One region of the Streptomyces sp. NPDC001920 genome, then DNA from elsewhere that is predicted to be linked to it. Evidence: riboswitches for the same ligand, from Rfam matches in the RefSeq annotation. Region 1 holds a riboswitch; each other region holds the start of a gene.
The links. A riboswitch is a leader RNA that binds a small molecule or an ion and turns the genes downstream of it on or off. The one in region 1 is predicted to bind cyclic di-AMP.
Positions count from the first base shown of each region.

Region 1 (4,870 bases):
CTTGGTGTTGGCGGGCAGCACCTCGGCGGCGAACCGGCGGATCCCGCGCTCGCGCGCGACGGCGCCGATGTGCTCCAGCAGGGCGGAGGCGACACCGCGGCCCTGGTGGGCGTCCTGGACGAGGAAGGCGACCTCGGCCTCGTCGGCGGGTGCCGACGCGGGCATTCCGTCGGCGCCGATCCGGTCGTAGCGTACGGTTGCGATGAACTCGCCGCCCACCGTGGCCGCGAGTCCCACCCGGTCCACAAAGTCGTGGTGCGTGAAGCGGTGGACGTCCTTGGCGGACAGTCGCGGGTAGGGCGCGAAGAAGCGGTAGTACTTCGACTCGTCCGACACCTGCTCGTAGAAGCTGACCAGACGCTCGGCGTCATCAACGGTGATGGGGCGGATGCGTGCGGTGCCGCCGTCGCGCAGCACCACGTCGGCTTCCCAGTGGGCGGGGTACTCGTGCCGGTCCGAGGCGCTCTGCATGGGGCCCAGAGTACGGCTCGCGTCCGACAACGGCGCGAGGCAGTCCGTCCGGGACGTACGTGGGGTCGAGGCCGCGACCCCACGGTCACCTCAGGAGTGGTGCTTTGTCCTCTCCCGGCGTGCTTCACGAGTGTGGGAAACTGGTCTAGACAACCCTGAACACCGAAGGGCAGCAACACATGGCTGAGCGCCGCGTCAACGTCGGCTGGGCCGAGGGCCTCCACGCCCGCCCCGCCTCCATCTTCGTCCGAGCCGCCACGGCCACAGGCGTCCCGGTGACGATCGCCAAGGCCGACGGCAACCCCGTCAACGCGGCCTCCATGCTGGCCGTCCTGGGCCTGGGCGCCCAGGGCGGCGAGGAGATCGTCCTCGCTTCCGACGCCGAGGGGGCGGACGCCGCCCTCGACCGGCTGGCGAAGCTGGTCTCCGAGGGCCTCGAGGAGCTGCCCGAGACGGTCTGAACGACCTGAGCGGGTCTGGCAGCATGCGGTGGAGCCGCGTCCGTCCTTCCGGCGGGCGCGGCTTCGCTGTTTCCGGGCGGGGTGCACCACTTCGCGGTATAGGGCCTCGCCGGCTCCCCGGACCGGGCGTCACCTGTTCACGGTCGGGGCACGGCCTTTTTCAGGAGCGGCTGCTTTTAGGAGCGACCGCGGTTTTACCGCCGGACGCGCGAGAAAGGGGCAGCGTCCGTGAAAAGGGCAGCAGAAATACACCGCCCCGAATATCTCCCCTTTGTATACGGTGCCCGTGTTAATGCCGCAGGCTCTGCATGTTTACGGGATGTTGCGAATTCCTCACACGCTCCCTGCGCTCACCACCGGAGCCGAACCGCAGCCGGTACGCGGAGAGCGAGCGCTCGGTGTGCAACGCCGTGATCGACCGGGCCCGCTCGCCGTCACCGCGCGCCACGGCGTCCACGATCGCGCCGTGCTCGGTCCAGGACTCCATCGGGTCGACCGGCGGTTCCACCGCGTACATCCAGGCGATCTTGTGACGCAGCTGGGTCAGCATCGAGGTCAGGGCAGGGCTGCCGGAGGCCTGGGCCAGCGTCTCGTGGAACCAGCCGCCCAACGAGCGCAGATCCTCGCTGTTGCCCCTTCTGGCCCGCTCCTGGCCCAGCTTGACCAGGCCACGCAGCACCTTGAGATGGGCCTCGGTGCGCCGCTGGGCGGCCCGGGAGGCACCGAGCGGCTCCAGCAGGGTGCGCATCTCCAGCAGGTCGGCGGCCTCCAGCTCGGTCGGTTCGGCCACACACGCGCCCGCGTGCCGCCGGGTCACCACGAAACCCTCCGCCTCCAGGGTGCGCAGCGCCTCCCGCACGGGGACCCGGGAGACGCCGTAGCGGCGGGCGAGGAGCTCCTCGGTGAGCCGGCTGCCGCGCTCGTGGACCCCGGCGACGATGTCGTCCCGGATCGCGGTGCATACCGAGTGCGCCGGAATACGCATGACCGACCTCCGCCTTAATCCCCGTGAAACGTCGACGAACGACGTGTAGTCAGTGACTCTATTGCAAACAGCGGGAATTTCCGACGGGGAGCCGGAATCCATGGATATTTTTTGGACAGCCGAGCACCCCGGAAACACCGAAAGCCCCGGCTCGGTGAGCCGGGGCTTCTGGAAGCGGGACGGAGCCGTCAGACGTCCACGCCGTGCGAACGCAGGTAGGCGACGGGGTCGATGTCGGAGCCGTACTCCGCCGTGGTGCGGGCCTCGAAGTGCAGGTGCGGGCCCGTGACGTTGCCGGTGGCGCCCGACAGCCCTATCTGCTGGCCGGGGGTGACCGTCTGGCCGACCGAGACGCCGATGGACGACAGGTGGCCGTACTGGGTGTAGGTGCCGTCGTTCATCTTGATCACGACGTTGTTGCCGTACGCCCCGCCCCATCCGGCCTCCACGACGGTGCCGGCGCCGACCGCGTGGACGGAGGTGCCGCTGGCGGCGTGGAAGTCGACGCCGGTGTGGCTGCCGGAGGACCAGACGGCGCCGCCGGACTTGTAGCCGGTGGAGACGTACGAGCCGGAGATCGGGGCGACGTAGGACAGCAGGCGCTTGCGCTCGGCCTCACGGGCGGCGCGCTCCTTGGCCTCGCGCTCCTGCTCGGCCTTCTCCGCCGCCTTCTTGCGGGCGGCCTCCTCGGCGGCCTTCTTCGCCGCGGCGGCCTCCTGGGCGGCCTGCTCCTGCGCGTCGGCCTGGGCGTCGATCTGCTCGGCGATCGAGTCGTCGACGGTGATGACGGGGATGAGCCCGGTCTGCTCGACAGCGGGTTCGGCGGCGAGGGCCGGGGCGGCCAGGGTGCCGATGACGCCGGTGGCGGTGAGAGCGGCGACGCCGGCCGCGCGGGCCGTGGTGCGCTCGAACCGGCTGGGCTTGCGGTGCTTCCCGGTGGGGCGGTTCTTCCCCGTGGCGCAGGTGAACGCCATGTAGTGGCTGGTCCTTTCCTTCCCTCTCGCCTACCGGGTTAGCTGACGGGTTCGGAGCAGGAAGGTCTCCTACGGACCCCCTCGCGGCTCGCGCGGGCGTCCGATTCACCCCAGGGACTACGGGTGGGTCCCCGGCTCCCCTGGCTCGCGCCGTACGGGGACTCGGCGATGACTGTCCGGTGCCGCGGGTGCGGCGCACTGCCTGACGAACAGCCCGGAAGACGCTAAGCGGGACGACTTTCAATCCCCAAACGGATCGCGGCTTTTGTAGCGCATCCCACAGGTCAGACAGGCAACCTCTCCCTCAATTCGGGCATAAAGGTGCCCTGGTGACTGCGATGTCACCAGGGCACCTGCACGCGTGCCGTCGCCGGCGCCGCTCGGGTCCTCTACTCGGCTGTCACGACGGTGACTTCACCGATACCGAGGGCCTCGACGGGCTCCCGGATCGCGGCCGCGTCCCCGACGAGGATCGTCACGAGGCGGTCCACCGGGAAGGCGTTCACGGCCGCGGCGGTGGCCTCGACGGTGCCGGTGGCGGCGAGCTGCTGATACAGGGTCGACTGGTAGTCGTCGGGCAGGTTCTGCTCGACCTGGTCGGCCAGGGTGCTCGCCACGGCGGCGGCGGTCTCGTACTTCAGCGGCGCCACCCCCACCAGGTTCTGCACCGCGAAGTCGCGCTCGGCGTCGGTCAGCCCCTCGTCGGCGACCCCGCGCAGCACCTTCCAGAGGTCGTCCAGCGCCGGGCCGGTGTTGGGGGTGTCGACGGAGCCGCTGATGGCGAGCATCGCCGCACCGGTGCCGTCCGGGGCGGAACGCAGCACCTGCGCGAAGGCGCGCACGCCGTAGGTGTAGCCCTTCTCCTCGCGCAGGACCTTGTCCAGGCGGGAGGTGAGGGTGCCGCCCAGGCAGTACGTGCCGAGCACCTGCGCCGGCCATACGCGGTCGTGCCGGTCGGGGCCGAGCCGGCCGATCAGCAGCTGGGTCTGCACGGCCCCGGGGCGGTCCACGACGACGACGCGTCCGGTGTCGTCGGCGGTCACCGGCGGAACCGGCCGCGGCTCGGCCGCGGAACCGGTCCAGGCGCCGAGGGTGTCGCCGAGCAGGGCGTCGAGGTCGACGCCGGTGAGGTCGCCGACGACCACCACGGTGGACGTCGCGGGCCGCACATGCCGCTCGTAGAAGGCGCGTACGGCCGCGGAGTCGATGCCGGCGACCGTGTCCTCCGTGCCCTGGCGCGGGCGCGACATGCGCGAACTCGCCGGGAACAGCTCCTTGGCGAGTTCCTTCGCGGCACGCCGCGAAGGGTTGGCCAGCTCGTGCGGGATCTCGTCGAGCCGGTTGCGCACCAGGCGCTCGACCTCGGCGTCGTAGAACGCGGGTGCCCGGAGGGCGTCGGCGAGCAGGCCGAGCGCCTTGGGCAGCCGGGAGACCGGCACTTCGAGGCTGACCCGGACGCCGGGGTGGTCGGCGTACGCGTCGAGCGTGGCACCGCAGCGCTCCAGCTCGGCGGCGAACTCCTCGGCGGTGTGCTTGTCGGTGCCCTCGGAGAAGGCGCGCGCCATGATCGTGGCGATGCCGTCGAGGCCCTTGGGCTCGGCGTCCAGGGGCGTGTCCAGGAGCACCTCGACGGCGACGACCTGCTGACCGGGGCGGTGGCAGCGCAGCACCGTCAGGCCGTTGTCCAGCTCGCCGCGCTCGGGCGCCGGGAACGCCCAGGGCCGGGCCTCACCGGCCTGGGGCTGCGGGTGGAACTCCATGCTGGCGAGCTCGGTCACTGCGCCGACTCCTCGTTCTCGTCGGTGGTCCCGGCGGGGGCGGCCCCGTCGGCGGCGGCTTGAAGGTCCTCGGCCTCGCCGGCGACCGGCTCGTACACCAGCACGGCGCGGTTGTCCGGGCGCAGACGGGCCTGGGCGACCGCCTGGACCTCCTCGGCGGTGACGTCGAGGACCCGCTGCACGGCGGTGAACGCGAGCTGC
Region 1 covers NZ_JBSFEP010000001.1:476,502-481,371, forward strand. The annotation lists gene ACWCPI_RS01945 (bifunctional acetate--CoA ligase family protein/GNAT family N-acetyltransferase) at 1-471, opposite strand, end outside; gene ACWCPI_RS01950 (HPr family phosphocarrier protein) at 651-932, shown strand; gene ACWCPI_RS01955 (GntR family transcriptional regulator) at 1,222-1,917, opposite strand; gene ACWCPI_RS01960 (M23 family metallopeptidase) at 2,106-2,891, opposite strand; cyclic di-AMP (ydaO/yuaA leader) riboswitch at 2,904-3,069, opposite strand; gene ACWCPI_RS01965 (M16 family metallopeptidase) at 3,281-4,669, opposite strand; gene ACWCPI_RS01970 (M16 family metallopeptidase) at 4,666-4,870, opposite strand, start outside.

Region 2 (4,870 bases), on a different contig from region 1:
GGCGCGGGCGACCCCGTCCAGGGCGTCGAGCACCCGGCGTCCCCGCTCGGTCCCCAGGTGCTTGGCGGCACCTGCGGCACGGGCGCTCCCCACCGTCGTACGGGCACGGTACTTGCCGGTGAGGAACCCCGAGGCCAGGGCGGAGTACGGGACCGCCCCCAGGCCCTCACGCTCGGCGAGATCCCGGAGTCCGCCCTCGTAGGTGTCCCGGGAGACCAGGTTGTAGTGGGGCTGCAGGGCCACGTACCGGGCGAGGCCCTCGCTGGCGGAGAAGTCAAGGGAGGCCTTCAGCCGCTCGGCGGAGATGTTGGACGCGGCGATGTACCGGACCTTGCCCGCCTTCACCAGGTCGTCCAGGGCGCCGATGATCTCCTCGACCGGCACTTCGGGCTTGTCGAAATGGGTGTAGTACAGGTCGATGTGATCGGTGCCGAGGCGGCGCAGGGAGGCGTCGGCGGCGGCCTTGATGGTGGCCGCGCTCAGGCCCTGGAAGTCGGGGTGCTGGCTGACCTTGGTGGCGATCACGACGTCGTCCCGGTTGCCGCGCGCCTTCAGCCATGAGCCGATGATGGTCTCGGACTCGCCGCCCCCGTTGCCCTGGACCCACGCGGAGTACGAGTCGGCGGTGTCGACGAAGTTGCCGCCCGCCGCCGTGTAGGCGTCGAGCACGGCGAAGGACTGGGCCTCGTCGGCCGTCCAGCCGAAGACGTTGCCGCCGAGGCAGAGGGGGAAGACCCGCAGGTCGGTGGAGCCGAGTGTGCGCAGTGAAGTCATGCTTCACCTCAACCGCCACGAGGGAGTGGACCATTCCGGGGCGGCGACGTTCCCGTGGGCCCGGCCCTCGCCGCCGGTCCGGCGCACCGGCGCACGGACCGGCGGCCCTGACGTCGGGGGGTCGTCGTCAGGGCCGCCGGGGATGAGTCGTGGGGTGTCCCGAGTGCCGCCTCGCAGCGGCCGGGTGTCAGACCGTCAGGCCCTTTCCGCGCAGCCAGGCCATCGGGTCGATGCCGCTCCCGCTGCCGTCGGGGTGGACCTCCAGGTGGAGGTGGGCGCCGGTCACGTTGCCGGTGGCGCCCACGCGGCCGATGACGTCGCCCGTGTTGACCTTCTGGCCGACGCTCACGCTGATCGAGGACTGGTGGGCGTACCAGATCTCGGTGCCGTCCTCCAGGGTGAGGACCGTCTTGTAGCCGTAGGAACCGTCCCAGCCTGCGAAGGTGATGGTGCCGGTGTGCACCGCCTTGATCAGGGTGCCGGAGGGGGCGGCGAAGTCGAGGCCCGTGTGGTAGCCGGAGGACCAGTAGGGGCCGGCCTGCCCGAAGGTCGAGGTGACGGTGTACGAGGAGGTCGGCAGCGCGTACTGCTTGGCCAGCTCGGCGAGGCGCTCGGCCTCGGCCTTCTTGCGGGCCTCCTCCTCGGCCTTGGCCTTGGCGGCGGCGGCCTTGGCCTCCGCCTCCTTCTCCGCCTTGGCGGCCGCGGCGGCGGCTTCCTTCTCGGCGGCGGCGACCGCTTCGGCGGCAGCCTTGCTCTCGATCTGGTCCTGCTGCTGCTCGACCTGGGCGATGATCCGGGCCCGCAGCGCCTCACCGGCGTCGCCGGTGCCCTGGGTGGTCTCCTCGGTGGTCGCGCCCATGGTGCTCAGCGCGGTGCCGGTGTCGGCGGCCGGGGAGTCGTCGTCGGAGATGAGGGGCAGGTCCGGCATGCTGATGGCGACCGGCGGCTTGCCCGTCTGCGCGGTGGCCATGCCGCCCGCGCCGACGGCGGCTATGACGCCGACGCCGAGAACCGTGGAGCTGCGGGCGAGTCCCCCGCCGCGCTGCTTGGCGACGCGATGCCTGCCGCGTACGGGGCGAATGGATTCCGCGGTGGGGTTCCACTCCTCGAACGGGCCCTCGTCAGTGCGGTAGCGGTCGTAGCCGAAGGTGTCGTCGGTGCGCTGACTCGGCACGAACGGGGCTTGCGTAGCAGGCCTGTTGGACGCCACGTGGGCGTGCTCCTTTCCTTCCTTCTCGCCTACCGGGTTAGCTGACGGGTTCGGAGCAGGAAGGTCTCCTACGCGCGTATACCGGCCGTGACTCCACGGCGGCTTCAGCGCGATTCACCCCAGGGTGGTGGTTCCCCGGTTCCCGTACGGGGTACAGGATTCGGCGCGTGCGCACGGAGCCGCCTCTTGTGACGGCTGGGACGACCGCGCTGCGTTATCGAACGTTAATAGACGCGGGGTACGGATTCCAAGCTGTTCTACTTGATCGTTAACGAATTTCGGGCGGACTTACAGGTCATGAGCCCCCCAAAACGGGCGAGTTGACCAAGGCTCCGCAGCCACACAGGTACTGACGGTGTGTCAGTTGTGATGCGGAGGGCGGTCGCCCGGTCACCGTTGGTGACAACACTCAAGGGTCGTCACGGCGGCGAAAGCAGAGAAAAAGCGGGCCCGAACACACTCAGGGCCGGAACTGAATCAGTTCCGGCCCTGAGCCATCAGTAGCGGGGACAGGATTTGAACCTGCGACCTCTGGGTTATGAGCCCAGCGAGCTACCGAGCTGCTCCACCCCGCGGCGATGACTCCATAGTACGCCATCCGCGGGACCGGACGCACACGGCTTTCCGGCGGCAGGCTCCCACCGGCCTTTTCATGGCAGCAGGTGCCCGTTCGGCGCCTTGGCCCGCTCCTCGAACTCGGGCAGGACCACGACGTCCACCCCCTGCTCCGCCAGCGCCCCGCTTCCGTCGGCCCCCATCACGAACGTGTCCGGCTCCCGCCAGGCCGTCACCACCCGCCGCACTCCCGCGTCGAGGATCAGCCGCGCGCAGGGCAGCGGGCGGGACGCCCGCCGCGTGCAGGGCTCCAGGCTGGTGTACACCGTCGCGTCCGCCAGTCTCGGATCGTCGGCGCCGATCTTCGCGAGGGCCGCCTCCTCCGCATGCACCACCGGGTCGCCGGCCTCCCGGGAGTGGCCGCGCGCCAGCTCGGTCCCGTCGGCGGCCACCACCACGGCGCCCACGCTGAACGCCGTGCGCGACGGCGGGCACTGCGCCGCGAGGTCGCACGCGAGCGCCAGCCAGTGCCGGTCCGCGGCGGCGGGCAGCGCGCCGACGCCGGGCGCCGTCGGCTCGTAGCGCATCAGCACGACGTCCTCGATCCGACGGGTCTCCAGCAGCCGCAGCCGCCCGCCCTGGTACCCGCCCGGCCCGAACAGCCGTGGCGCCTTCGGGTCGCCCACGAACAGCGGCGCCAGCACCAGCTGCACCTCGTCGGCCAGCCCTTGCTGGAGCAGCTGGGTGTGGATGAGTCCGCCGCCCTCCACCATCAGCCGCTCCACGCCGCGCACCTCACGCAGATGCGTCAGCAGGTCCCGCCAGTCCAGCTCCGCGCCCAGCGCGACCACGTCCGCCGCGACCGGGGCCCGCCGCAGCCGCTCGGCGCCCTTCTCCGTCGTGTAGACGACCTTCTCGCCGCCCGTGTGCCAGAAGTTCGCCGTCGGATCCAGCTCTCCGGACGCGCTGACCGTGACCTTCAGCGGATACTCCGGCTTGCCCGCCGCCACCCGCGCGGCCCGCCGCTCGGCCGAGTACACCAGCAGCCGCGGGTTGTCCGCCCGGATGGTGCCGGCGCCGACGAGGATCGCGTCCACGGAGGCCCGGACCTCGTCGACCCGGTCGAAGTCGGCCGGACCGGACAGGAGCAGCCGCTCGGCCGTGGTGTCGTCGAGGTACCCGTCCAGTGAGACGGCGGCGGACAGCAGGACGTAGGGGTACGAGGGCATCGGCGCGCTCTCCGCTCGGCGAACTCGGTCGTGGTTCACGGTCTTGGTTCACGTTCTTGGTTCAAGTTTGAAACAAACTTACACTGGGGGCATGACGACTCGCTGGCTCACTCCCCAGGAGCAGCGCGCCTGGCGCGCGTACATCGCCGCCGCCGCGCTCGTGGAGGACGCGCTGGACCGGCAACTCCAGCAGGAAGCCGGCATGCCCCACCTGTATTACTCCATCCTCGCCACCCTGTCCGAGGCGCCGGAGCGCCGGCTGCGCATGACCGACCTCGCGGAACGGCTGAAGATCACACGCAGCCGGCTCACGTATGCCGTCTCCCGGCTGGAGAAGGACGGGCTGGTGCGGCGCGAGGACTGCGGCTGGGACAAGCGCGGCAGCATCGCGACCCTCACGGAACAGGGCATGCGAACGCTGGAGCAGGCGGCACCCGGCCATGTGGAGACCGTGCGGTCGCTGCTCTTCGACCGGCTGACACCTGCGCAGGTCGGACAGCTGGAGGAGATCTTCACGGCGATCGGCGCGGGCTTCACCGGGGACGGCGCGCACGCCACCGCGGACGAGGTGCCCTGGCGGCGGCGCTCCGGCAGGTCGTGCCCCTGAGGCGTTCGCCGCGCCCGTGACGTACACGACAAACCCATTGCTTCAAATTTAAAGCATGGGGTAGGGTCCCGAACCGAGAAGCTGCTTCAAATCTGAAGCAGACGGCCCTCGTACGGAACCCGGAGAACCCGCATGCCCGACTTCATCGCCGCCGCCACCCAGCGCGCCCGCGTCCGGGTCCCGCTGCGCTTCCACGACGGCTACCGCGTCGACACCGAACTGGTCACCTTCCACGGCCTGGCCGACGGCCGCGAGCACGTGGCCGTCGTCCTCGGCGACCCGGCGCCCGGCACCACCCCGCTGGTCCGGCTGCACTCCGAGTGCCTGACCGGCGACGTGTTCGGATCGGCCCGCTGCGACTGCGGCCCGCAGCTGCGCGAGGCCGTCGAGCGCATCGCCGAGCGCGGCGGCGTGCTGCTGTACCTGCGCCAGGAGGGCCGGGGCATCGGCCTCTACAACAAGCTCGACGCGTACGCCCTCCAGGACCAGGGCCTG
Region 2 covers NZ_JBSFEP010000006.1:18,037-22,906, forward strand. The annotation lists gene ACWCPI_RS11545 (aldo/keto reductase) at 1-774, opposite strand, end outside; gene ACWCPI_RS11550 (M23 family metallopeptidase) at 962-1,984, opposite strand; cyclic di-AMP (ydaO/yuaA leader) riboswitch at 1,996-2,160, opposite strand; tRNA gene ACWCPI_RS11555 (tRNA-Met) at 2,486-2,559, opposite strand; gene ACWCPI_RS11560 (dihydrofolate reductase family protein) at 2,635-3,768, opposite strand; gene ACWCPI_RS11565 (MarR family winged helix-turn-helix transcriptional regulator) at 3,860-4,375, shown strand; gene ACWCPI_RS11570 (GTP cyclohydrolase II) at 4,508-4,870, shown strand, end outside.
Region 2: it holds a riboswitch for cyclic di-AMP, as region 1 does, so the genes downstream of both, ACWCPI_RS11550 (M23 family metallopeptidase) here and ACWCPI_RS01960 (M23 family metallopeptidase) in region 1, are expected to answer to the same signal.

Region 3 (4,870 bases), on a different contig from region 1:
TGGGCGCCTTGCGCTGGCCGGACGGCCGTACGACATCCGTGCCGGACACGACGACCGTGCCCGCACGGCCGTGATAACCGATCGGCAGGTGCTTCCAGTTGGGGGTCAGGGAGTCCGCCGCGTCGGGGCGGAAGATCTGGCCGACGTTCCGGGCGTGGTTCTCGGAGGCGTAGAAGTCGACGTAGTCCGCGACCTCGAAGGGGAGGTGCAACGAGACCGACGACAGCGGATGGAAGAACTCCGTGATGGCCTCCTGGTGCGCCGGCACCGTCACCCAGGCTGTCAGCGCGCGCCGGACGTCCGACCAGGTGGTGGGGCCCGCGGCGAGCAGAGGGTTCAGCGAGTCCTGTGCCAGCAGTGGGGCGTACGGCGAGCCGAGTGCGTGGGCCGCCCCGCCCGCGTCGAGGACGTGGTCGCCGAGCCGGACGCCGACCCGGCGTGCGGCGTCCGAGCCGGGGAGGGAGAAGACGCCGTACGGAAGGTTGTGCGTACCGAAGGGGTCGCCCTCGGGGAGATCGAAGGGGGGCATGGGGTCGTGCCTCACTCTCATCCGCTCCGTGTGCCATGTGGTCGGGCCACACGTTACGTGTGAGGCACCCCTCTTGGGCAGTGCCGATTTTCGCGTCGCCGGTCGTGAATCACCAGGTCGCCGCACACGGCGCCGGGCTTCGGGGGATCCGCGGCGGCCGATGTGCCGCCGGTTCGTCATGACCGGCGAGAGCGGTCCGGTCTGCCGCAGGGCTGAATGCCGGCCAGATCGACGGGTGCGGCGCCTGTGCGCGCACGGCCACACGGCCGACCTGCGCAAGGCGGGGACGAGCGACGAGCGGACCGATGCCGTCTCGGCGTGGCGGGAGGCGCCCGGGTTCACCGACGCCGAGCGGGCCGCACTGCGGCTGACCGAGGCGATGACGAGGCTCGCGGACCGTTCGCACGAGTCGCTTCCGCAGGAGCTGTGGATCGAAGTGGCCTACCACTGCGACGAGAAGGAGCCGACCACTTCGAAGAGAAGGAGTTGTCAGCGCTGATCCTCACCATCTCCGTCTCCAACATGTTCAACCGCATCAACACCACGATCAACGAGCCGGCGGGCACCACGTGGGGGTGAAATCGCAGCAAGGGGAAGGAAGTTGTCGCACGGGAACAGAAACGGAAAAAGAAGGGGGAGTGGCTGGGAAACCGGAACAGGTGTCAACACATGTGAACACAGCAGCCGTCCGGTTCACGTCGAGTCGACGGGGCGTCCTGTCCGTATTCTCTGATCATGGCCGCACCTATCGCATATTCACTCATCGCCACTGACCTCGACGGGACCCTGCTCCGAGGCGACGACACGCACTCGGACCGGTCCGTCGACGCGCTTGCGCTGGCGGCGGCGGCCGGTGCCCAGCACCTCGTCGTGACCGGGCGGCCGGCGCCAAGGGTGCGGCCGCTCCTCGACGCCCTGGGCAGTACGGGGCTCGCGGTGTGCGGGCAGGGTGCGCAGTTGTACGACGCCGGATCGGACCGGCTGCTGTGGTCCATCACCCTGGACCGGGAGTTGGCGGAGACCGCGCTCGGCAAGATCGAGGCGGAGGTGGGGCAGGTGTACGCGGCCGTCGACCAGGACGGGGTAGACGGGCTCACGCTCATCGAGCCCGGCTATCTGATGCCCCACCCGACTTTGCCCGCGGTGCGGGTCGGGCGTCGCGAGGACCTGTGGTGCGAGCCGATCAGCAAGGTGCTGCTGCGTCATCCGACCTTGTCGGACGACGAGTTGGCGGCCACGGCGCGGGCGGTGGTCGGTTCTCTCGCCACCGTCACCATGTCGGGGCCGGGGACCGTCGAACTCCAGCCATGCGGCGTCACCAAGGCGACCGGTCTCGCGCTCGCCGCCGACCATCTCGGCCTGGGCGCGCACGAGACCATCGCCTTCGGTGACATGCCCAATGACATCCCCATGTTCGACTGGGCCGCCCACGGTGTCGCGATGGCCAACGCCCACCCCGAACTCAAGGCGGTGGCCGACGAGATCACCCTCTCGAACGAGGACGACGGCATCGCCGTCGTCCTTGAGCGGCTGTTCGTGGGGAGCCTGGCCGACTTCGCCCAGTAGGCAGTAGGCAGTAGGCCCGGCCCCGGGCGGGGGCCGGGCCGTCCGCGGTCTAGTAGGGCCCGTTCACGTTGTCGATCGAGCCGTACCGCGCGGCCGCGTAGTTGCACGCGGCGGTGATGTTCGCGACCGGGTCGAAGGGGTCGTACGCCGTGCCCGGCACGTGGTACGCCGCGAAGGTCGGGTCGATGACCTGCAGGAGGCCCTTGGACGGGGTGCCCGCCACGGCGTTGGAGTCCCAGTTGTTGATGGCGGCCGGGTTGCCGGACGACTCACGCAGGATGTTGCGGTGAATGCCCTCGTAGGAACCCGGAATTCCCTTTTGCGCCATGATGTCCAGCGCTTCGCGGATCCAGCCGTCCAGGTTGTCGGGGTACGTCTTGGCGGCGGCCTGGGTGGCGCGGGCCACGCTGGACTTCTTGGCCGGCGCGGACGCCTTGTCCGCCGTCTTGCCCGGCACCTTGGTGGCCCGGACCTTCAGGTCGAGGCCCGGGTGGATCAGCCGGGGGTTGTCGCCGATGGCCTCGCGGTTGTCCTTGTAGAGCTGGCGCCAGCCGCCCTGCGCGTCGTACCGCTCCGCGATGCCGTAGAGCGAGTCGCCCTTCTTCGTGGTGTACGTGAGGGTCTTGGCCTTCACGGCGGACGGCGCGGACTGAGGTGCCGTCTGCAGGGTGCTGGGGACCTTGGCCGGCTCGGCGGCGGTGGCGTTGGTCGCGCTCAGCAGCGGGAGGGCGAGGGCGGCGGTTCCGGTTCCGGCGGCGACGACGCGTCGGGTGAGCGGGTTGGTACGGGGGCGGCGGTGCTTGCCTCGGGGCATGGCGCTGTTCCTCTCCGGTGCCTGCGAGGTGAGCTGTCGGGTTCGGGCGGGAGATGCCCGGCGTGCCGCCCTGGGACGGCACGACTTCACCCCAGCCGGGCCCGTGCCATCGAGGCGTCGGGTCCGGCGACTTACCTGGGTCCCCCGCTCCTGCCGTGCGTGAATGAGTGCGTAGGTGGCTGACTCGGGCGGCGGCAGGATTCGGCGTCCGCCCGACTGAGCGGGAACGTATGCGAGAGCACATGTCGGGAACAAGTGCCGTGGTCACTTGTTGGGCGGGTTGACCATGATCGGACACCTATGGGGCGCTTGATCCTTTGCGGTTGCCAAGCCTCAACTTGCGTGTGTTGCAAGGGGACGCGGGGTGGGGGTGATCGACCGGGATGAGGGTGGCGCGTGACTCAACTCACTGGTCTCCACAAGAGCGGCAAATCGGGCAATGGATCCAACTCGCCCTCAAATGACCGTATCTGGAGTCCGTTTTTCCCGTGTGCGGCGGAAAAGGGAGCCTTCGTGCCGTCTTGTGTTACGCACCCGGATGGGCCGACCCCGTGTCAACACGTGGAAGGTCCGGCTCACTTCACGCGCAAGGGCTGGCTCGCATCGAACTCGCGGCCGTGTCGGGTGTGGGACGGAACCTCGGACGCGGTGCGTGTCGTTGTCATGGTGATCGTCCGTGGTTCCTGTCCTGCTGTGGGTACTCGACGGGTGTCGGCGCGGGCCCGCCCGGAGGGGCGTCTCGAAGGGGGAGGGATGTGCGGATGTGCGCGAGGGTGAATCTCGCCGGGGTGACGGACGGCGCTTCGATTCGGCATGTCCATGACGGCATGGAAGGCTTCGCGTGCGTGGCGCTCGCGCCGGTCGAGGGGTTCCCGTGTCGCGGCCGCGTCAGGATTGTGGATGCTATTTACCTATAAGGGGATAGGTATCCGGCCTTATCGGGTGATCAAAAACATACCGGTCGTGATCCGATACCGCCCATGGTGGACGGGTGGGCGGCATCGGTGATCGAAACGTGACCGGATACGCTGACTTGAGTGATGGCAGCGACCTATCGACAAACCGTGTAACCGCCAGCAGACACCAGCAGACAGGAGACCCCTCGTGACCGTCGTCGGGCCGTTCGGGCTGAGCGTGCGGGACCAGGCTCTGGAAGCCGATGTCCAGGCCGGATTGGCGGCTGTCGAGGAGGGATTGCTCGAAGCCACCAAGAGTGAGGTCCCCTTCATCACCGAGGCCGCCCAGCACCTGGTACGGGCGGGCGGAAAGCGGTTCCGGCCGCTGCTCGTGATGCTCGCCGCCCAGTTCGGGGACCCCGATGCGCCGGGGATCGTGCCGTCGGCCGTGGTCGTGGAGCTGACGCACCTGGCGACGCTGTACCACGACGACGTCATGGACGAGGCCGCTGTGCGGCGCGGCGTGGACAGCGCGAACACGCGCTGGGGCAACTCCGTCGCCGTCCTGACCGGGGACTTCCTGTTCGCGCGGGCCTCGCACATCCTGGCCGACCTCGGGCCCGAGGCGGTGCGGGTGCAGGCCGAGGCGTTCGAGCGGCTGGTCACCGGGCAGATCCTGGAGACGGCGGGGCCGCAGGACGGGCGGGATCCGGTCGAGCACTACCTGGATGTGCTGAGCGGCAAGACCGGCTCGCTGGTGGCGGTGTCGTGCCGGTTCGGGGCGATGATGTCAGGCGCCGACGATACGGTCGTCGATGTGCTCACCCAGTACGGGGAGCGGCTCGGGGTCGCCTTCCAGCTGGCGGACGACGTGCTGGACATCGCGAGCGACTCCCACGAGTCGGGCAAGACGCCAGGGACGGATCTCCGGGAGGGGATCCCGACCATGCCGGTGCTGCGGCTGCGGGAGCGGGCCGAGCGCCTCGGGCTCGCCGAGGACGTCGCCCTGTGCGAGCTGCTGGCCTCCGACCTGAGTGACGACGTGCGGCATGCCGAAGCGCTGTC
Region 3 covers NZ_JBSFEP010000003.1:148,872-153,741, forward strand. The annotation lists gene fahA (fumarylacetoacetase) at 1-529, opposite strand, end outside; gene ACWCPI_RS05945 (carboxymuconolactone decarboxylase family protein) at 765-1,028, shown strand; gene ACWCPI_RS05950 (HAD family hydrolase) at 1,265-2,095, shown strand; gene ACWCPI_RS05955 (transglycosylase SLT domain-containing protein) at 2,145-2,909, opposite strand; cyclic di-AMP (ydaO/yuaA leader) riboswitch at 2,915-3,089, opposite strand; gene ACWCPI_RS05960 (polyprenyl synthetase family protein) at 4,014-4,870, shown strand, end outside.
Region 3: it holds a riboswitch for cyclic di-AMP, as region 1 does, so the genes downstream of both, ACWCPI_RS05955 (transglycosylase SLT domain-containing protein) here and ACWCPI_RS01960 (M23 family metallopeptidase) in region 1, are expected to answer to the same signal.